One region of the Paenibacillus sp. GCM10028914 genome, then DNA from elsewhere that is predicted to be linked to it. Evidence: predicted binding sites of a transcription regulator. Region 1 holds the regulator's gene; the other holds the start of a gene.
The links. The regulator LexA, encoded in region 1, represses DNA repair genes until DNA is damaged. The targets are predictions, from matches to a motif close to CGAACATATGTTCG.
Positions count from the first base shown of each region.

Region 2: ACFQV5_RS17990 (YhjD family protein) is a predicted target of LexA. The motif match lies at 4,472-4,485, and genes of this name have one in related genera.

Region 1 is NZ_JBHTFO010000015.1:105,291-116,633, reverse strand. It holds gene metH (methionine synthase) at 1-775, opposite strand, end outside; gene ACFQV5_RS14045 (acireductone dioxygenase) at 954-1,490, shown strand; gene ACFQV5_RS14040 (hypothetical protein) at 1,575-2,090, opposite strand; gene ACFQV5_RS14035 (FixH family protein) at 2,144-2,548, opposite strand; gene ACFQV5_RS14030 (HAD family hydrolase) at 2,750-3,541, opposite strand; gene ACFQV5_RS14025 (hypothetical protein) at 3,599-4,123, opposite strand; gene ACFQV5_RS14020 (DUF896 domain-containing protein) at 4,191-4,391, opposite strand; gene ACFQV5_RS14015 (LysM peptidoglycan-binding domain-containing protein) at 4,548-4,916, opposite strand; gene lexA (transcriptional repressor LexA) at 5,098-5,724, shown strand; gene ACFQV5_RS14005 (hypothetical protein) at 5,914-6,480, shown strand; gene ACFQV5_RS14000 (hypothetical protein) at 6,706-6,918, shown strand; gene glnA (type I glutamate--ammonia ligase) at 7,113-8,441, opposite strand; gene ACFQV5_RS13990 (MerR family transcriptional regulator) at 8,468-8,878, opposite strand; gene ACFQV5_RS13985 (methionine gamma-lyase family protein) at 8,961-10,214, opposite strand; gene hflX (GTPase HflX) at 10,269-11,343, opposite strand, start outside.
Region 2 is NZ_JBHTFO010000017.1:93,278-104,620, reverse strand. It holds gene ACFQV5_RS18015 (AAA family ATPase) at 1-872, shown strand, start outside; gene ACFQV5_RS18010 (YkvI family membrane protein) at 1,307-2,356, opposite strand; gene ACFQV5_RS18005 (xanthine phosphoribosyltransferase) at 2,530-3,102, shown strand; gene ACFQV5_RS18000 (hypothetical protein) at 3,226-3,558, shown strand; gene ACFQV5_RS17995 (hypothetical protein) at 3,702-3,917, shown strand; gene ACFQV5_RS17990 (YhjD family protein) at 4,027-4,431, opposite strand; tRNA gene ACFQV5_RS17985 (tRNA-Leu) at 4,607-4,690, shown strand; gene ACFQV5_RS17980 (divergent polysaccharide deacetylase family protein) at 4,866-5,627, shown strand; gene ACFQV5_RS17975 (N-acetylmuramoyl-L-alanine amidase family protein) at 5,703-6,503, opposite strand; gene ACFQV5_RS17970 (YqzE family protein) at 6,666-6,860, shown strand; gene ACFQV5_RS17965 (hypothetical protein) at 6,992-8,065, opposite strand; gene ACFQV5_RS17960 (YqhG family protein) at 8,212-9,171, opposite strand; gene ACFQV5_RS17955 (DEAD/DEAH box helicase) at 9,173-10,930, opposite strand.

The DNA.
Region 1 (11,343 bases):
CCGGCAACCCGGCATTCGGATAACAACTGATTGCAGCTGAAGACATGTCCGATAATGACCGAATATGATCTCTCATAAACTCTGGACCTGTTGCACAGTTCAAACCGATAGATATAGGTTCTATATGTTCTAATGATATGTAAAATGCTTCTATGTTCTGTCCAGCCAAAGTGGTTCCCATAGGTTCGATCGTTCCCGAAATCATGATCGGAAGCTTAACTCCCGTTTTTTCATAGGCTTGTCGTATACCGATCGTACCCGCTTTTACATTAAGTGTATCTTGGGATGTTTCGAGCAGTAGAGTATCAACGCCACCTTCAATTAAAGCTACAGCTTGTTCCTCATAACTATCAATTAACTCTTGAAACGTAACTCCACCGGTAACAGACAGCGTTTTCGTTGTCGGCCCCATCGCTCCTACGACATAACGAGGTTTCTCTGGTGTTGAGTATTTATCTACAGCAGCACGAGCTAGACGAGCCGCTTCCAGATTAATTTCACGAGCAAGTTCTGGTATATCGTATTCGGCAAGTACAACCAAGGTTGCGCCAAAAGTATTGGTTTCAATAAGATCTGCGCCTGCCGCTAAATATTGTTCATGAATGGATTGTATAATATCAGGGCGCTTTAGCACTAACATTTCATTGCAGCCGTCCAATTCGTCTCCACCAAAATCCTCTGCTGAGAGGTCCTCCTGCTGGATCATGGTACCCATAGCACCATCAAGAATTAATATTCGTTCTTTAAGTACTTCCTGTAAGCTAGGCTTGCTCAATGTATACCCCTCCCGGCAAAACGTTAAATCTTAGTGTAACAGAATCTATTTCAATAGAAAAGAACGAAATCTTAGGAAAGATGCGATGTTTCAGCATTATATGATAATTTTCTGGTGACAAATAAGAACAGCAACGATATAATACTTATTAATCCAAGTGGAGAAAGAGGGATAGAATATGGCAGAAATCGTTATTCGTAATACGAACGAACGGATCACCGGAGTCGATAATGTTCGGAATTTCCTGAACAACCAACAAGTTATTTATGAGCACTGGAACATCGAAAAGTTACCTGAAGAACTTCAGTCCAATTTCGCCCTGAACGATGAGGACAAAAAACGCATTCTCGATATTTATGATGAAGAAATCCGTGATCTGGCTTCCCGCCGTGGATATAAAATTTGGGATGTCATCACTCTATCTGAGTCAACTCCTAATCTAGAAGATCTTTTGAAGAAATTTGAAGAAGTTCACACTCATACAGAAGATGAAATCCGGGCGATTGTCGGCGGTAAAGGCATCTTCATTATTAAAGGTGCGGACGATTTAGGATACTTTAATGTTGAACTTGAACCTGGTGATGTAATCTCGGTACCTGAAAACACACCTCACTTCTTCACATTAATGGAGAATCGCCAAATTATTGCTGTACGTCTCTTTATCGAAGAGAATGGTTGGGTTGCTGAACCAGTAGCTGACCCTGGATTCCAATAAGCTTTTATATCTATATTCATTATGTAAAACAGCAGCCTGAGCTCTCGATGGGAGCCCTGGCTGCTGTTTTTAGATTAAGAGCGGTCAATCCATTGAGCCTTTGTCTAATCGAATAGAATAAACATTATCGTTCGATAGCCAAAACTCAATTGTTTGGTTTAAATTCTTGTCAACAAAGCCGATGATATCGGCCCCTTGTTCAACTCTTGTGTAAAAATTATTTCCATACGCACGAATGACTTTTTCTTTGGAATCCCCAACTTGAATTCCTTTTGAAGTTGCAAACGAACTATTCTCATAAACAATAATACGAATTATTTTATCATCGTTAAAGTTTGTTGCGATTTTTGTTCCGTACTCCCAAGTGTAGTATTCAAAAAGAGAATTATTTTTGTCTGCGGTTGGGGCAGGCTTCAAGCCATTGATGCTCTGATTCAGTGCCAAATTTCCGATTTTCTCTTGGACAAGTGGTGTTGTTTTTACGGTCAAATAATGAGCGTTACGAGGACCCAAATTTACATACACAGTGAATGCCAAATAGATTCCAACACCTATAAGTAAGATTAAAAGAGCATAAGAATAACTTTTCTTAATTTTCAAAATTGAAACACTCACTTTCTCAGATGCACCAGCTACCCAAAGATAAGACTGAATTATTCAGTCACTGTTAACTCTTTTAATGGCATGGAGTGCTGTCCTCGTGCAGTTACATGTGATGTAATTCGGTATGTCCCCGGTTCATTAAACGATTTTTCCAACTCATAGTTTCCGTCCTGAACATGTTGAATAGGAACCTTCACTTTCATGCCTCCTCCTTCGCGTACAATTTCAAACTCAACGTCACTCGCATCCTCAACTGGCTCCCCAGACTGAGTGACTTTCACTTGAATAAGCACTTTTTCTCCAACAGCCACCGTTTCAGCATTCAAACTCAGATCTACTATAATTGGATCAACCATGACTAGCTCATCATTTTGTTCTGCTTTACTATTGTTACAAGCAGCTAAGGCGATTGCCATTAGAATCATAACCGAAATCAGAGCGTACTTTTTCTTCATCAAGTTATACACCTACTTTTGAGTCGTATGTATTTTTCATTTCACTCTAATGCTGTCGATAATTTCTTCCATCATTATACAACTGTTTTAATGAACTAATATGCTCCTTTGCTTACAATTGTGTGACGTTTATCACAGAGAAATGTTATAAAAAAAACGATTCTCTCATCAAAGAGAGAATCGCTTTTAGTCCTTCAAAAATTATAAAGAGGATAAAATATCGTGAAGCTCGGTCAAACTCTGTATTTCAAAAGAAGGTACAATCTCTGGATCCTTAGGACGGTCCGTACGGTTAATCCAAACGGTTGTCAATCCAGCAGCGTTGCCGCCTTTTATGTCTGTAGTCAGTTTATCTCCAACCATTACAGCATTCTTCGGTTCAATTCCAAGCAACCCAAGCGCATGTGTAAAGATGGAAGGATCCGGTTTGCCTTTACCAAAGTTCCCCGAGATTACAATGTGATCAAAGTAAGGAGCCAGATCAGGAACCCCATCTAGCTTCTCTTGTTGAAGGTCGGGACTACCATTAGTAAGAAGCAGAAGCTTCACATTACCTTGTAGCTGTTTTAAAACATCAAAAGTCTCATCATAGACATAAGGACGTTTTCTGCGTTCTGCAGCGAATCGTTCTGCGAGTTCAGCAGCTAGCTCATCGTTGTCTACCCCGAGAGATTTCAAGCCTCTACGCCAGGATTCAGTTCTGTAAACAGGAGCGAGTTCCTCCAGACGACGGAATTCCGGTTGATCACCGGCGGAGAAATTTGCCCACAAGCCTTCATATGGATTAATGCCGATCATTTTGGTAAACGCAAAAGTGTCATAAGATTCATACAATGTTCTTGCTTCATTACGAACCGCAGTTAAGAGAGCACCAGCATCAATCCCAGTGCTCTTCGCAGCAACCTGACAAGTTGCTTCAAAAGCTTCCTCTACACTTCTTTCATCCCATAATAACGTATCATCCAAATCAAACATTACCGCAGTTACCGACATCTCTCTCCATCTCCCTCTACTCTCCGCTATTGAACAAACAATCCTTCTATTGGTGTTCTATTGGTGTTCTACTGGAATATTATTAACTTTCGCAAATTGCTCAAGTCTTTCCCCCATCGCTTTTGTATCATAACGATTAATTAGACGAGAGAACACCCAGTTTCCACCACGACCTTTAGTCTCGATGACTACAGAACCTTGCAAAACCTTGATTTTAGAAATTTCGGATGCAGTCAATTTACGCTCACGGTTAAACTTGAAGGTCGAAACTGTACTGCGTCCTACTTTTAAATACGGTTTCCGTAAGAAAATCATTAAAGCAAGTAACAAGTACAAGCTTACGCCGACCCAGTTCAACGTCTGACTACCAGCTCCAGCTTCAACAGTAGCGATACCAAGCAGTGCATATAAAGCTGCCAATGCCACTAGAACGATAGGCAACACATATTTACGACCTTTAAATACATCACCATCGTTGGTTACTGTCGAGGTAGTACCCACCATTGCTTGCCCTTGCTTCTTACGTTGCTTGTTTAGTTGAGACATATTCTTGCTGACTTTTCTTTCCCAAGATCGAGACATGAGTCTCCTCCTCTTCTCTATTGGTCATATATTGAAAATATTTCACAAGCAGACAGTCGGTGATAGATTAATGTTTAAGACCAGCACGATCCTTCTCTTCATCAACCCATTCGATTGTATCCAACTGCTGACGGAAGTTTTTCCGGAAATTATTAAGATAGATTTGACGAAGCTCAGAACGCTCTTTCTGTTCCTCCTCTGTCAACCCTTCATTTTTGTTTTTTCTAGCTAGAACGTTAATACGTTCTACCAAAGCATCGATATCCATTCTTTCGCCTCCAATAAATAATTCAGTTTTAACTTTGACATGTGAAAAAGAGCTTGTCAAGGAATCTTCTCCTTATCAAGCTCGTACATGCGCGCTCTTCTATTATTGTATCATTTTTCTCATAGATTATAAATTCGGGTTCAAAAAAATGTGCGGTTACCAAAGAGGTAAGGAAAGTACATCTCCTGCTTGAATTTCGGGTCCTTTCAGTCCATTCGCCTCACTAATAGAGCTTATGTATGCCCTTGTGTCCATCTTTTCTGGTTTGTATGTTGCTGCGATACTCCAGAGTGAGTCACCTGGTTGTACAATTACATTCTTCTCAGCTATAGGCTTCTCCAATCCGCCAGCAAAAACTGAGAATGCCCCCGTCCAGCCAGAAACAAAAATTAAAATTACGAGCATCATCTTACCAACTCGTGTCTTCATCCATTCCACTGTACGTTCCCATAGCGTGTTCTCTTTATGTCCTTCTTCTTGAAACTGCCCCTCGTAAATACTGCGATATGTAGTGTATCTCATCATTTATCATCATCTCCCAAACAAGTGTTCTCTTATGAATTCAATATAACACGAACACTTGTTTGTTTCAATAGTTTTACGAACGGTTGTTCTTAATATTTTTTTATTTTAGAACTTATGTTTGTACGAACGGTAGTTCTATGATATAATTTTCCCAAACGTTACTAAATGGGGTTGATACGGAATGTCGAAGATATCCAGCCGCCAGCAGGCGATTTTGGAATTTATCCGCAACGAAGTTCGGAGTAAGGGCTATCCGCCTTCCGTACGAGAAATCGGTGAAGCTGTTGGACTAGCTTCCAGTTCAACAGTACATGGTCATCTTGACCGTTTAGAGAAGAAAGGCTTAATCCGACGTGACCCTACGAAACCGAGAGCCATTGAGCTACTTGGTCAAGAAGAATCGGAGACTAGCAATTACTTTACACACACCATCTCCAGAGTACCTGTCGTTGGTAAGGTAACTGCCGGTGTTCCAATTACAGCAACAGAGAACATCGAAGACTACTTCCCATTGCCTCAGCATTTTGTTGGAGACAATAAAGTATTCATGTTAACCGTAGTAGGCGACAGTATGGTTGAAGCTGGCATACATAATGGTGATTATGTCATTGTCCGCCAACAACAAACTGCCGACAACGGAGACATCGTTGTTGCTATGACTGAAGAAGATGAAGCTACTGTGAAAACTTTTTATAAAGAGAAAGACCATATTCGTCTTCAACCAGAGAACCCGATTTACGAGCCACTTCGCTTAAATCACGTCACCATTCTTGGTAAAGTTGTTGGTGTTTTTAGAGATATTCACTAAGTTCGATGATTATCTTTGCAAGGAATTGAAAAGGCTGCTGTCTTGTCTTAGTACAAGCAGCAGCCTTTTTGTGTGTTTCCTTACATAAGGAGCAACTTTCCTTTAACTCCCGCGTCTATAAAGGTAATTACTTTTTTAAAGTTAACAGTCGTAATTGGATTAGGGCTACATGAAAGGAGTTTGCTTTAAATGAAGAACATTACAAGTATATTTATGTGCGCTATATTAAGTATCATTTTGTTTGGCTGCTCGTTTGAGCAAAAAGAAGTCTCAAATTCGGATAGTCCAGTAATGAATTATGAATTATTGGAGCTAAGTGATGTTTATAATAACCTTGAAGATTTAGCCAATGATTCTTCACTCGTTGTAGAAGTCAAACTCACAGCGAAAACGGAAGAAGTCTCGTATGGAGGGGCTGATTTTATTTTGACGAATGCAACAATCATGGATGTTATTAATGGAGACACTAAGTATATGGATCAAGAAATCAAACTTTTTGAAGTAAAATACTATCATACAGACCCATCCTCAACGGGGGATCATTTTATATTATTCTTAGATAAATATGAGGGTCCCGTATATAAAGAGGAAGCATTTGTAATCACAGGGGTCTACCAAGGCAAATATACCATTGATCAAAACAATAATGTTCATTATAAAGCTTCAGATTACAACGGGATTGTCACATTCCAATCAAAAATCACACCAACAACCGTTGATTTATTTAAAGAACAGATTAAGAGCATAAGGAAATAAATAAACTCAATACGAACTATGTAATATTACCCAGACGAACTTTGATCTTGTCAATCCGTATTGCGCACTCTTCATCATGATCTCACTGAAATTAGAATAATTGCCTTATTGTATTCAGTTGAAGTTTGATGGGTAAGTAATATTTACAGACACATATAATTCTGTAGTAAATATTTCCTACTTTTGATAAACTGTATATAGTGCTTATGACATGGAGGGGAGATTATGCTGAAAGAAATAAAAACAGCAATACAGAAAAAACAGATCGTGACGATACGCCTTAATAATGGAGACATAATGCAAGGCATACCTGATGCATGTACAGACCGTGTAACGATGCGTAGTGTGTATGGTCCTGTCTGGGTGCCGTTGGATGAAATAAAACATGTTAGCCGATTGATCAAATTTGAACGTAAAAAAGACCCTGTCAGAATATAACTGACAGGGTCTTCACGTCTTCTCGCTTTCCTTCTGTCGCTTGTGCAATACACACCGACTTATTGCTTGATAAATATAAGTCCCACACAAACTTCGGAGCAATATGGAGGCAAAGTCCTCAAAGTAACTCCTCTTCTCACAGTGCCCCCAAAAAGAAAAACCCTCAACGCTTAGAGCGTCAAGGGTTTCATCTATTAGTACAAAGTCATGTATTGATCGCGTTCCCACTGATGAACTTGGGTGCGGTACATATCCCATTCAATTTCTTTCAATTCGTAGAAGTGTGCGAGTGCATGGTCTCCCAGAGCTTCGCAGATCACTTCACTACGGATCAACTCGTTAAGAGCTTCCTTCAAGTCAGCTGGCAAACTTGGAATACCTTCTTCGATCCGCTCCTCTTCCGACATCACATAGATGTTACGGTCAATTGGCGCAGGCAAAGGAAGTTTACGCTTGATGCCGTCAAGTCCCGCTTTAAGCATAACAGCCAAAGCAAGGTAAGGGTTAGCTGATGGATCCGGGTTACGTAGCTCTACACGAGTACTAAGACCGCGGGAAGCCGGAATACGGATCATCGGGCTACGGTTACTCGCAGACCAAGCGACATAACAAGGAGCTTCGTAACCTGGTACAAGACGCTTGTAGGAGTTAACTGTCGGATTAGTGATTGCCGCAAAAGCACGAGCATGTTTCAGCTCACCAGCCATGAAGTAACGAGCTGTTTCACTAAGTCCTAACTCATCGCTTTCATCCACAAACATGTTCTCCTTACCATTAAAGAGGGACATGTTGCAGTGCATACCGGAACCAGCTACACCAAAGAGTGGTTTAGGCATAAATGTTGCAATCAGACCATGCTGACGAGCAATCGTTTTGACAACAAGCTTAAACGTTTGAATCTGATCAGCTGCTTTAACAGCATTCGCATATTTGAAATCAATCTCGTGTTGTCCTGGAGCTACTTCATGGTGGGAAGCTTCAATTTCAAATCCCATCTCTTCCAGTGTAAGCACGATATCACGGCGGCAGTTCTCACCAAGATCTGTAGGAGCAAGGTCAAAGTATCCACCTTGGTCATTAAGTTCCATCGTAGGGTTGCCTTTCTCATCGGTTTTGAACAAGAAGAATTCCGGTTCTGGACCAACGTTCATGGAAGTGAAACCCATTTCTTCTGCTTCTTTCAGACTTCTTTTTAAAATGTAACGAGGATCACCCTCAAATGGTCTTCCGTCCGGCATATAGATATCACAGATCAGACGAGCAACACGATCTTCAGAAACCCAAGGGAAAATGACCCATGTATCAAGGTCCGGATAAAGGTACATATCCGATTCTTCGATTCGCACATAACCTTCGATAGAAGAGCCATCAAACATCATTTTGTTATCCAGAGCCTTAGGAAGCTGGCTAACCGGAATTTCAACGTTCTTAATTGTTCCTAGCAAATCCGTGAACTGCAAACGGATAAACCTAACGTTCTCTTCTTTAGCAATACGCAGAATATCATCTTTCGAATAACTCACTCTATCCTCTCCCTTACAACATCTGTTTATTTATTAAAAAAGCGGGACAACTCTCCTTGAATTAAAGACACTTGCCCCGGTCTTTTAGCGGTAATCAATTCCTGTCTGAGCAGGCGACGGAGCTGTGATTCCGACATTTCTCTACGTTTATTCTCTGTATCAGGTGTTATTACTGTTGCTTCTTCTGATTCTTTTGTCACCGGGTTCATTACCTGTTTAATCCCCGCTATGTTTACACCCTTCTCAATCAATGCCTTAATCTCTAGAAGTCGTTCAACATCATTGAAGGAAAACAAGCGTTGGTTGCCTGACGTCCGGGCAGGTACAATCAAACTGTGCTGCTCGTAGTAACGAATTTGTCTTGCAGACAAATCGGTGAGCTTCATGACAATCCCAATCGGAAACAAAGCCATATTTCTCCGAATCTCATCACCCATTACTCATCAACCTTCCAAGTGATCTTTTCTGTACTATTGTAATATTTACTGCTATGACATGTCAATCACATGTTAGGAAATCTCACAACAAATTTCGATCCTTCATCGTTTGAAGGGCCATAAGCACTCCATATTTAACATGAGAATAAGTCAAACCGCCCTGCATATAGCCAATATAAGGCTCTCGAATAGGCGCATCGGCCGACAACTCCAGGCTACCACCCTGAATAAATGTTCCGGCAGCCATAATAACAGGATGCTCGTATCCAGGCATGTCCCACGGTTCAGGTACAACATGACTATCCACTGCTGCTGCTCGCTGAATCCCTTGAACAAAAGCGATCAAATGCTCTGGACCAGAAAAGGATACCGCTTGGATTAAATCCGTTCTCTTCTCATCCCAGGCTGGCTTCGTAACGAATCCTACCTCTTCAAAAATTGCCGCAGCATAGATACTTCCTTTCACAGCTTGTCCTACCGTGTTCGGCGCGAGGAACAAACCTTGATATATTCCGCGTGTAGTTCCAAGCATCGCGCCCACTTCACGTCCAATTCCAGGAGCAGTCAGTCGATAAGCTGCTTGATCTACATACTTCTGCTTACCACAAATATACCCACCGGTTTCTGCAATACCGCCGCCAGGATTTTTAATCAAAGAGCCTGCCATTAAATCTACACCAACTTCTGTCGGTTCACGCTCTTCCGTAAATTCTCCATAACAATTGTCAACGAAGACGATAACGTCAGATTTCATGGATTTAACCTTCTCAACCATGATACCGATCTCTTCAACGGTGAAAGATGAACGCCAATCATAACCACGTGAACGTTGAATACCGATAACCTTCGTTGCTGAAGTGATTGCCTCACTTACACCCTTCCAATCAATCCCTCCGTCTTCAAGCAAATCAACTTCCCGATATCCTATACCAAAATCCTTCAGTGATCCCGTTCCATCACCTGATTCACCAATCACCTTATGAAGGGTATCGTATGGACGTCCTGTTATGTACAACAATTCGTCCCCAGGGCGCAACACACCAAACAAAGCTGTAGATATGGTGTGTGTCCCTGAAGCAAAATGAGGACGTACCAGGGCCGATTCGGCCCCGAATACGTCAGCATATACCTCATCAATCACTTCTCTTCCCCGGTCATTGTATGCATAACCCGTAGAGCCTGCAAAGTGGAAATCACTCACTTTATTCCGCTGGAATGCTTCGATCACTTTCCATTGGTTTCGATCAACAATACGATCAATTTCTTGAATCTGATCAACAATCTTACGTTCTGCTTTAATACTTAACTCTTCGATGTCTTGCGAAAATCTTGCCATAACGAACCGCTCTCTCCTCTTGTCTTTTGTATATATTTATTTTATTAAAAATAATTATTGTTCTATATATTCTTTGACCATATAGCCCATTTTTTCATAATCAGCTTTATTAATACGGACTGCATAAATGATATCGTTATCTTCGAACGTCTGCTCGACAACATCTCCGATTCGATAAAGGATTGCACTTACGTCACCGCGATCAGCTGCAATCCGGAACTTAACAATACCACCTGAAAGATGTTTCTGAATCGCATGGCGCACAGCATCCAGATCCTGCTCATCATAAGCACTAATCTTCAGGTATCCTTCTCCGGATGGCAGCATTTCCAGCTGCTTAGGATCACACGCGTCTTTCTTGTTGAAGAGAACCAATTGCGGTTTATCCGCAGCTCCCAAGTCCTCCAAAATTGACTCTACAACCTTCATCTGCTCTTCCCTCATATCTGAGGAAGCATCCACAACATGCAGAATCAAATCAGCTTCATTCGCTTCCTCCAGCGTCGCACGGAACGCTGCTACAAGATCATGCGGCAGGTTTTGAATAAATCCAACTGTGTCAGTCAGAACTACTTCTTTTCCACTCGGAAGCTCTAGTACACGTGATGTAGGGTCCAGGGTTGCAAACAATTGATTCTCAATATATACATCGGCTGCAGTCAATCGATTGAGCAAAGTAGATTTTCCCGCATTTGTATACCCAACCAATGCAACTTGGACTGCACCCGTTTTTTTACGCCGTTCACGGTGTAACACACGGTGTCTCGTAATCTCATCCAACTGTCGCTTCAGATCGCTGATTCGACCTCTAATATGTCTGCGGTCCGTTTCCAGCTTGCTTTCCCCCGGTCCTCTCGTACCGATACCACCCCCAAGACGCGAGAGATTCTTACCGTGACCAGACAAACGAGGCAGCAAATAGCTGTGCTGTGCCAGTTCAACTTGTATGATACCTTCCCTCGTCTTAGCTCGCTGTGCAAAAATATCCAAGATCAACTGGGTTCTGTCGATGATCTTCACATCCAGCGCTTCTTCAAGGTTTCGAACTTGCGCTCCCGATAATTCCTGATCAAATATCGCAGTATTGGCTCCCAGACCATCGATAGCCATACGCAGTTCTTCCACTTTT
Region 2 (11,343 bases), on a different contig from region 1:
CGGAAGTTGTGGAAGAGAGAAACGGCTTGCAAGAACGTATGAATAATCTCCTGAAAGCTAGCGGAGCAGAGGATTCGGAAGAATTTCTTCGATTGGGTGCCGCTGCTATACGATCTGATGAATTGGAGCGTCATATTCGTCACGACGAGATTGTCATGTTCAGCGGCTGGAATGTGGAAGATCGGGAGCAACTGGAGTTTATACTGGAGCAGTCGGATGCACATGAACTTGAGAGATTGTGTCAGGATAAAGAAGCAGCAGCTGCTGCTGTAGATATGGAGAGAGACGAGCTGCAGGAGCGTCGAGGTCGGCTTTTACAGCAGAAGGAGCGTCTTGAACAAAAAGGGTATCAGGAGGATACTCTTCAGCAGTTAGAGGAAAGACAGGCTGCTTTAAAAGATATCGTCGTACAATATGCTGTTCGTTCCATCGGGACTGAGTTGATCAGCCGGACGCGTAAATTTTACGAAGAAGAAAAACAGCCGCATGTACTGAAGCTCGCATCCAACTATTTATCACGGTTAACCGGAGGTTCGTATATCCGTGTTATGATGCGGATGGGGGATCAGCTTCTGTTGGTTGAGCATAGAAACGGTACGGTTATTGAGAGCGGACGCCTTAGTCGAGGTACGGCGGAGCAGCTATACCTTGCTATGCGACTTGCTCTGGTCGAAATTATGTCAGATCAAGAAAAAATACCGCTGGTGTTGGATGATATTTTTGTGAATTTTGATAGTGAACGGCTCAGCCATGCTCTTCAGTTGCTGGCGGAAGTATCTTTAACAAGACAGATCATTATGATGACTTGCCATGAGCATATTGTGGAGCGCATCAAAGAGCTTCACCCTTCAGCTCAATTTATTCAGATGTAAGATCTTGAGAGAGAGTCCTGTTTATTGTTGAGAGACGCTACGGGTACAAATCATTCCTCCCATCGCTCTTGTGCTCTAATTTCCTGAACAAGTTTGTTAATGGTAGAAATTAGAGCACAAAGGCGAATGCTTCCGAAGAAAGCTTTCCTTTGGAAAGCTTTTAGGCGAATGCTTTCGCTTGTCCGGAAACGCTTTGAGGATTCAGACGTTTTCTGCGTCGTGGCCTGTCGAAAGTGAGCCTGGAAGTCAGCAGGTTTTCGCTCGCCTATAATCTGCTGAAGAAGACGACGATAGACCAAAATAAAGAAATGGTGGCGCAGGGATAACCTCCCTGACACCGCCATTTCTTTATTTTATATAATTTTCATCAATCACCTGTATCATCAAGTAATTTGAACTACTTTGGGAGATCCCTATTTTGCTATAGGCAAATGCTATTTTATTTTTTGCTTGGGTACAAAACCGAAAATAGTTAAGCGAAGCACCCAAAAGAAACATAGTGATCCGAATAGCGGGTATAGAATAGACAGCAGCGAGCTGAATCCAAACTGGCTGAAGAAGTAGCAGATCAGCATGATGCCAATCGTAAGAGTCTGTGGTGAAAGAGAGGTTCGCTGCTGCAGCTGAAGCGTTATTCCATATATATCAGCGACAAATGTACTGAAGATCTCCAGAAAGATGAGGATGATATAGACCGTTTGTACGAACCAACCGAGCTGATTCGCAATATTACCCATTGGAATTTCGAATTGAGTGATGCCTGGCATTTGTGCCGACATAGCAAAATGTGCAGCCATGAGCATAAAACCAACTCCAGTTCCTCCAATAATACCTCCCCATCTCACAGCTCTGGCACTACCTGTCTGACTGCCAAGAGGTACAAGAACAGGCATGGCCATTACCAGGTTGAAAGCGGTGTAAAGCAGTGGAGAGAGCCATACTGTAGGGAGTTTGTGCTCTGTTGTTAGTGTGAGAAAATTGGTGGCACCAGGTGTATTTATAGTCTGGGAAATGATCAATAGCGATAAGATGAGCATCATGGGAACGACCAGGCTGTTCATATATAGAATGGACTGAATTCCTTTGCGAAGGATGAAAAAGGTTCCGATCATGGTTAAGATTAGCCCAGTCTGATAGTGCAGATTTAGATTTTCCATAAAAACAGTTCCAGCGCCGGCCAACATAATGGAGTTTACTCCGATTAGAATCACAAGCATGATTAGACTAATCCATCCTCCGGCACGCTCCCCGAACAAATGCTTGTTTAGGTCCTCGTATGATTTAGCTTTTATTTTTCTGGAGAGTGTCATAATTCTGGTCCCCAGCCAAATAAATAGCCCAGTGGATAGAAGGATAGTTAGGGTTGCTATATGACCATATTGGGTGAAAAATTGTAATATTTCACGGCCCGTTGCGAAGCCTGCACCTACAATTGTACCTATGTATGTAAAAGCTATCTGGAAGACACGAATCTTATTGTTCACTTAGAAGCCCCCTTGTTCGATGTGGTCAGGCTAACATACCGCATTAGTACAAGGTATGCCCGGTCGACTCGGGACATGACTCCATCTTGTCCATTTTGAATGACCATAACACTTGCTGGACAAGTTCGGATATGGTACTTTTACGAGAAAGGACTGTCGTGGGAGGTCATATAATGGATTGGTTGAAGAAGCGGATTATAGAGGAAGCCGTGATTGTATCAGATCAAGTTGTTAAGCTTGACGCTTTGCTTACACATCAGGTGGATCCAGCTATGATGGTGGAGATGGGTAAGGAATTTGCAGCCCGTTTCAAGGATAAGGGTGTCACCAGAGTTGTCACACTAGAGTCTTCGGGCATTTCCATTGCCTTCGCTGTGGCGCTAGAGCTTGGCGTACCTATGGTTTTTGCACGGCGTAAAAAAACACTGCTGGCCGATCCTGATGCATTATGCGAACGTGTTCCTTCATTTACGAAAGGGATCGTTACGGATATTATGATGTCCCGCCAATATATCGGAGAGTCCGATAAGGTATTATTCATTGATGATATTATCGCTAATGGTGATGCAGCTCGTGGTTTAATAAAAATTATCGAGCGTGCTGGTGCAGAGTTAATAGGTCTCGGTGTTGTCATTGAGAAGAGCTTCCAAGCAGGTGCAAGAACAATCCGTGAACAGGGAATTGAGGTTGAGTCATTAGTTAAAATCTCTTCACTGGAAGACGGGAAAATCTCGTTTGCGGACTAACTTTTCTGGAGTTGTTTTATTTTCGATTTCATCTAAAACAAGCCTAAAATCTTAACAACTTCTTTTCGGACCCGTTTTTTTATCATATAATAAAAGGGTAGGAAAGAGAGAGGAGGCAACACAATGGGGAAAGAACCGGTAACCGAGCCGTTTTTGATTGAGAAGCTGAATGGTGCGAAGGTACATTTTGAACGTGCTTTGGATTGTAAACATACAGAATTTGATGATCTTTATCCCTATATGATTGAACATCCTCAGTTCTTCTGGTATAAGCGTTATGTTGCATGGTCTGAATTGCTAACAATCGCTGGATTGTGTGAGGAACTATCCTATGATTGGAGACAACAATTTACACCGCAGCAGGTGGAATACGTTGAGAAAAGAGTCATGTCAGCAACCGTGCTTGATTTTTGGTTTGAGACAAATGATAGTATCGAACCTGCACAACGGCAGTAGGTACACAGGGAGTAACATTTGTCAGAGTGTTCATGCCTTCTATAACACACTCAAGAGGCCTAAATGAGTCCATTTAGGTCTCTTTTTTGAGAAATAAGAGAATAATTTAAGTTCGGACATGCGATGGAAAGGAGCAATTGAGTATGATAAGTGACGAGCAGTTGAATGCACTCCGTCTCTCAGGAGATAGAGTCCGTGTAGTTCGGGACGACATTGAAAGTAACGATGTTATTGGTATTGTCGTTGCTTGGGACCCGGAGCATGTTATTATCCGCAGGCGGAATCGTCGTGTAGTGAAGCTTGATCGAAGCTACAGCTATCAGCTTTATGACGAACCGCGGACAAGCCCTTTGGCTTAGAAACAAAGATATAGTACAAATGGATTTATGAAATAAAATAAACCGTCTCCGATAACCGATTACTTACTGGTTGGAGACGGTTTTTTATGATAAGCAACAATGTAGATGATTAAAGACTTACTGTAGCAGCTTGTTTAGATTCTGTGTCTACTTGTGTGAGACCAAGATAAGCACGCATTCGGGACATCATTTCTTCACGGAAGGTTGGCCACAGCAGCTCTATACTGCCGACATAACCACGACAGGCATAACGTGCCTCGATTCCATGAAGTCCTCGCTGTATTTCGAATACCTTGATCGTGCGACTTGCAAATTCCTGTTTAATTTCACGTAGCAGAATAGCAGCTCGCTTGGCACCATTGCCTACAATTTCAACGTATAGTTGAGGAGTTTTGAACACACCACTTTCTTGAATAATTCGGCAGTCTCTTTCAAAAACTTTATGAATGAAAATGAGGAGTAAATAGCTTTTGATTAGGGATCTTTCTTCCGTTGTAATTCCCGTGATTGCCATGGATACTCACCGCCTTTATTTAGAAATAATAGACCTGATACGAACTCATGTTCTTATTTTAACCCCTTTTTGATTATTTAATCAAGATCCTAAAAAAATGTTGACACCAAATATATGGCGTGATAAGATATATCTTGTCGCCGCAATGAGAAATCGTTGTAGTGATCGAGAATATGCGGTCGTGGCGGAATTGGCAGACGCGCACGGTTCAGGTCCGTGTGGGCTAACCCCCGTGGAGGTTCGAGTCCTCTCGACCGCATCCTTAAAAAAGACGTTTCCCTTAAGGGAAACGTCTTTTTTGCATTTATCAACTACATATTTGTTGCCTCTTTCTCAAACACTAAGGACAGGATCTGTAGTGAAAGGAGAACTTCATGCGAAATGTAGGGAAATATTTGATGTTAGTATGTGCTGCCATGTTAAGCATCTCTCTGATGGGAGCATATCCAGCAAAGGTAATGGCTGAAGAACCAGGGAAGACAACGTCTCAACATAAACTTGCGGTTATAATTGATGATTTTGGCAATGATCAAAAAGGAACCGAACAGATGCTAAAGCTACCAATCAAAATAACGGTTGCTGTCATGCCTTTCTTGCCAACAAGTAAGAGTGATGCTGAAGAAGCTCATAAGCGGGGGCATGATGTGATTATTCATATGCCGATGGAACCTAAGCAAGGCAAAGCAGATTGGCTCGGACCCGGCGCTATTACAAGTAAAATGACGAATGAAGAGGTTCGTAAACGGATGGAAGAAGCCATCGACCATGTTCCGCATGCAATTGGAGTGAATAATCATATGGGTTCCAAAATTACCGGGGATGAACGGATTATGTCCATTGTGCTGGATGTTTGCAAGGAGCGAGGACTGTTCTTTGTTGACAGCAAGACGAATTACCACTCTGTTACTGGCAAACTAGCCGCTGAAAAAGGAATGCCAAATATCAAGAATGATATCTTCCTGGATGATGTGCATACGGTTCAGCATGTAACGAAACAGCTTAGAAGTGCAGCGGAGCATGCAGAAAAAAATAAGACCTGCATTACCATTGGGCATGTTGGCGTCTTCGGAGAGCGAACAGCCGCTGCATTACTTGGCACGATAAATGAACTTCAACAAAAAGTGACTTTTGTTGGTATTCATGAGCTGGTACAAGAAAGGTCTGACGGATCGCCAAATCTCCTTCCATCATACTAAATGAAAGGGCGTTATTAGCTCGAACATGAGCCAAATACGCCCTTTTTGTTATTTTAAATAACAAAAACGACCCTTTTAAAGGGCCGCTAAATAATCGGCTATGCCACTAGCTATCGCTTCCGCAATTTGTTTTTGACCGCTAGGACTTGTCAGCTTCTCTCGATCTTCTTCATTGCTGATGAAACCCGTCTCGATAATAACAGCTGGAACCTCGATTCGGTTGAGCAGGTAAAAGGGTTTACCTACCGATACTTGGTGGCTGCTCTGATGCATCAGATTTAACTGTCGTTGTATAGATTGTGCCAGCATATAGCTTCGACCTTCTGCTTGATGAAGAACGAGACCTCCACGCTTGGATTTGTTCTTACCCCAATTGACATGAATACTTACAACCAACTTCGTCGGAATTTCACTACTCAGCTGCTTGCGCTGAAGCAAATCTCTTCGATGTCGTGAACGGCTGGCGTGCCAGCGATTATCTTCACTTAGCGCATAATCAGCATCGCGATTCAGCACGGCATGATACCCGTCACTGCGAAGGAGTTTGAATAGCTGACGCGATATGGCGAGATTTATATCTTTTTCAAGTATGTCGCCATAGGATGTACCTCCGTCAATTCCCCCGTGTCCAACATCTATCAGAATGACATCATGAGGAAAGGGGTGATGTTGGTGTGCTTCTGGGATAAGCAATTCATAATAAAGAGAATCTTCGGATCCGGTAGCAGGATCATGAAGCGGTACCTCATTGTGCTTCATGCCGACTACGGTTTCTGCTGTGGTAACTGTCGGATTATTTGCGTTAACCAGATGTGAAGGCGACGAAAGCGCGAGGGATATGCTCACCAGCACAGCCAGTAATGTTCGTTTGTTCATCTTGATGTGTCCCTCTTTCGTTGTGATATGTGTATTCTTATTCATATCTCCTAGGGTTTAGGATGTGCAAAAAACCGGAAATCATGCTAGGGTCTAATTTTCTTGAGAACTGAGCATCCTGATAAGGTAACACGAATACATGAGTGCTTAAGGAGGGTTATTATGGCAAGTAGCAATGACCTTATAAAATATATAACGGAACGTGTCGTAACTTATATGGATACTCCCAAAGCGGAAAGAAAACAAGTTCGGAAAAAGGAACCGTGGACCGTTCGTTGGTTTGGGATGATTCCTTTCTCAGTATCGTTGTGGAAAGAAGATGTGACATCCAAAAAGAGAAAAAAACATAAAACTTAAGTCATCGACAGGGTGATTCATAAGAGATACAGAAAAAAGTACTAAAGGATAAATGTAAAGGACGTATGCCTGATCTGGCGTACGTCCTTTTTCATTAGAATATGTTAAATAAGTACTGGAAGATTGAGTAGTTACTTCAATGTGTTCGCTTCCTCACGAAATTTGCCGAGACCGATTAAATTCTGAGCGGGGATAAACCGAATCAAATCTGTGTTTCGTTGAGGGATCATGACATAAATGATTTTTGCACCGAGCTTATCTTTAGGAGACCAGGTCTGCCATCCGGTCAGATTGAATGGAGCGCCAAAGGCGGCATTTTGATCTTTAGTGGTAAAGGTGAGAGACTTTCGGCTATCAGATCGGAGAAGCCGGATGAAGTCATTGCCGTTCTTGACGGAAAGGACGGGGTTTGTCAGCCATTTTAAATTGGAGTATGGATCTTGTTCACCTTGAGTGTTTATGACAGACGATGATGTTAAGGATTCTAATGAGCTGAGTACACTAGATTTTATGTTAGTCTTTCGGGATGGGAAAGGTGCCTTGTTTGCGGCTGAAGGAACAATATCATTTGTCACAGCGTGAACATACACCGGTGCTTTACCTTTAAGAGTAACCTTCCAATAAGGCGTAATCGAATTATACTGTGCTTCAAGCTTACTTCCTTGCGGAAGAGAATCAAGCGTTGTTGAATCTTTCTGTTGACCTGTATTTAGAATCCCTGCTGAAGCTAGCGTATTTTTGAGTGGGGCTAAGCTGTATGGAAGCTCGGAACCGATCCCGTATTCGCTTAAAATATAACCCCCGAGATCATCTGATGTAATAATTAGGTAACCAAGAGGCTTAACTCCATCGTCTATAGTGATAAGCCAGCTGTGTGTACCTGGACCAAGCGGGGTGTAGTCCAGACTTGCATCCTGCCAGTTTTTGAAAGGCAAGTGCTCTGCCAGATCAGTAATTGTCTGTTCGGTAAATGTCTCCAATCGGTCTGGAACTGCTGAGCTAGCCAACTGAAGTGCTGATATTGAACTGTTGTTATGAGAACCGCCGTCTAAAGATGGAGCTGCTGATGTACATCCAACTGAACAAGTATCTGGAGCATCTGCATTTGAAGGAGATGACGATGAAAATACGGCTACAGTAAGCAAAATCGATGATAAAGTGACACGAATCCCTGTCATAACGGATCGATAAGAGAATTCTTTCAAGGAACAACCGCCTTTCCGTGAATCAACAATTTGTAACATGTAGATTAGATTTATTGTATAGGACAAGCCATAAAAAGGCTGTTACAAGATGTCGCGGCTAGTAGGTAAAGAAGGGGTCTTTTTTTGCCTTCTTTTGTTGATGCAACTCAAGAGACCCCGTTACCGGACGAACATAGGTGGAACATGCCGCAGCTTATGGCGGACAAGCTCACTTTTGGTGAATACTGCCACTGCATTTCGGAGCGACGGCTTTGATATTGCTGCTGTATGGCTATCTTTTTCTCTTCGTCTGGCTCGTTTAGCAGATCTGCATAGTAACTATCTACGATATCCAGTTCTTCGGCAAGACGAAGCTTGGCTTGTTCTGCCCAGGAATAGTCCAGTTTTGCCAGTTTGTTGATCAGATACTCTTCAAGCATGGAGGCAGCTTGCTGTAGGGTTAAGGTTGCAGGGCGGACATGGACATTCTCAGGAAGCCGGGGCGTTAGGTTCCGACCATCAAGCTGTGCAGGAAAGTCCTCTATAATTTTCTTGCGCGATAAGGAAATGCCGAGAAAATGAAGCTCCTCACGCTTTAGATCACAGCTGAATTCGGTCTTGAAGCAGATTCCAAGCCACTGCTCGTATGGAGCAGAGCGGACTTTCGGACGCTGCCCTTCAGCGGGCTGCTCGAACAAATACAAATAATTGCCTTCTTCACGAGAGGCATCCCAAATTTGAGCCAGCCTGCGGCTGCCATAAATGACATCTTCGCGCTGAATTCGTCCAGGGCCGATGACAGGTAGAATAGGAGCGCTGCCATAATAGCGGGAGAGAAGAGGATCCTGCCCTACGTTAGGCTGATTATTTTGACTGGATTCAGCTTGCTTGATTAAGCGTTCGTCATATTTGACAGGATCAAATACGAAACTGAATGAAAGTGTCTCGGCTGGTGCTCCGGTTCGTTCGACAAACCCCCAATAATAGGGGCGATTGGTCAGCATTTTGTCCGCTTGGGGAGACAGCTTGACAGTGATGTGCTCAGGTGATTTCTCAATGACGGTGCATTCGGTGGCTTCCAAATAGGCCATGAAGTGCTGTTGCACCTCCTGCGGCGTCATGGTCATATTAGGCTTCTTCCTCTCTTAAAGATTCTGGTTCTGGGGATGATTCTTGTTCAAAGTCTTGTTTAATATGATGAAGTGAGTCCCCAAGGGAGCTAAGGCGGTTTCGGATTTCGTCGTCACTAGCGGATTCGAGCATAATTTTGTATAGACTCTTCTCAATGGATTCTTTCTTCTCGAACCGTTCCAAAATGACGTCAAGACCGCCAATGACCATTTCAAACATATTGATCTTCTCGTGTAAAAGATTGAGGATATGCTCTTCAATTGTGCCTGAAGTAGACAGATTAAAGATCTGTACGTCGTTCGTCTGGCCAAGCCGGTGTACCCGTCCGATCCGCTGCTCAACCCGCATCGGGTTCCAAGGCAGATCAAAGTTGATCATGTGGTGACAGAACTGCAGGTTAATGCCTTCGCCGCCGGCTTCCGTAGCAATCATAACTTGTGCTTTCCCGCGGAACAGGTCCATCATCCAATCTTTCTTGCCCCGGTTCATACCTCCCCGGTACGGAACGGAGATTAGACCGTGATCACGGAAATAGTTGAGCAGATATTCCTGCGTAGCCCGGTATTCGGTAAATACAATGACTTTTTCATTCATGTTCTTAATCAGTTCAATGGCTTTCTCGGCTTTTGTATTCGCTTTGATTGCCTTGATCAAGTGAACAAGCTCCCACACTTTATCACGCAGCGGGGAATCTTCGGGCATTTTCTTGGATAAATTAACGAGCGTAACGAAGACCGCATCCCGGCTGCTGCAAACCTCGCGCTGAAGGGTGACAAGGGAGAGCATACTGCTTAAATTTCCCCCTGATGCCTGATACTGATCTTTGACGAAAGAAGTTACACCGTCGTATAATGATTTTTCTTCGGGTGAAAGCTCGAGGCTAACATTACGTACATTCCGTTTGGTGAATTTTACAGGTCCTTCACCCCGGCGGTTGCGGATCATGACTTTAGACAATTCATCCTTGAGTTGATCCTGATTTTTGGCCTTTCGTTTGTCTAGAACAAAGTTGGCCGAGAAATCACCTTGCCGTCCCAATTGACCTGGTTTCAGAAGTGTAATGAGATTGAATAGTTCACTGAGATCGTTCTGAACAGGAGTTGCGGTTAGCAGCAGACAGTACTTTTTGCGCAGCTTCTGGATGAATTGATAGTTGGATGTTTTCTTGTTCTTCAATTTATGCGCTTCATCGATAATGAGCATATCGTACTCTTCATTCAACAGTATCTCCTGATGCGGATCGCGCTTGGCTGTATCCATGGACGCAACGACGATGTCATTGCCCCAGGAGTATGCTTTTTTTTGTGCGATGGCGGGGATACCGAATTTGGAGTTGAGCTCACGGACCCATTGCAATACAAGGGACGCGGGTACGAGTATTAATACTTTGGAGACCAAGCCACGAACGATATATTCTTTTAAAATTAGGCCGGCTTCTATCGTCTTTCCGAGTCCAACTTCATCGGCCAGAATGGCTCTGCCGGACATTTCAAACAACACACGCCGTGCGGTATCTGTCTGATGTGGGAGCGGAGAAAGCTCGCCAATATATTTCAAGCATTGCAGTTCCTCAAAACTTGTAACAAGACGGGATTCTTCTCCCATTACGGCAAGCCGTGACAGACGATAGTCCCCCCAGGGTCCGCCCTTGTCGAGGCGATTCTCTAATTCTTCAAGCCATGAACGGTCAATATGCACAGGCACGGGGAGACGCGAATCTTGAATAGATCCCGATATGGGTGGTTGATAGTTCACAATATCTCCTCCTCGTTGTAGGGTTCAAGGCGAACGGTGTATACGTAGTATGGACGAAAAATGAAGTCTTCATAACCTTCCGTTTATTCTCAGGATTTCAAAATAGCCTTGAGAGCGCATGGATACTGTGTTTGGCGATTTTTCATTCGTTTTCAAAGAAGGAGTATGAAATAAGGAGAATAAATAAGAAAAAAGAAGACAGGGTGACATGAATAAGCATACAAGCCTTAAATTTCACAACTTCGGCATGGTTTATCCATATGTAGTATAGTATAATGAATCTCGCACACTATATATGGTGTGAAGAGCTTTATTTTGCGTTTAAGCGGTGTACATATAGGGTTAAGTTTTAGTAGACCAAAATGATATCTGCTTAAACTTGGATTTATAGAATTTATTGTTTATATAGGAGG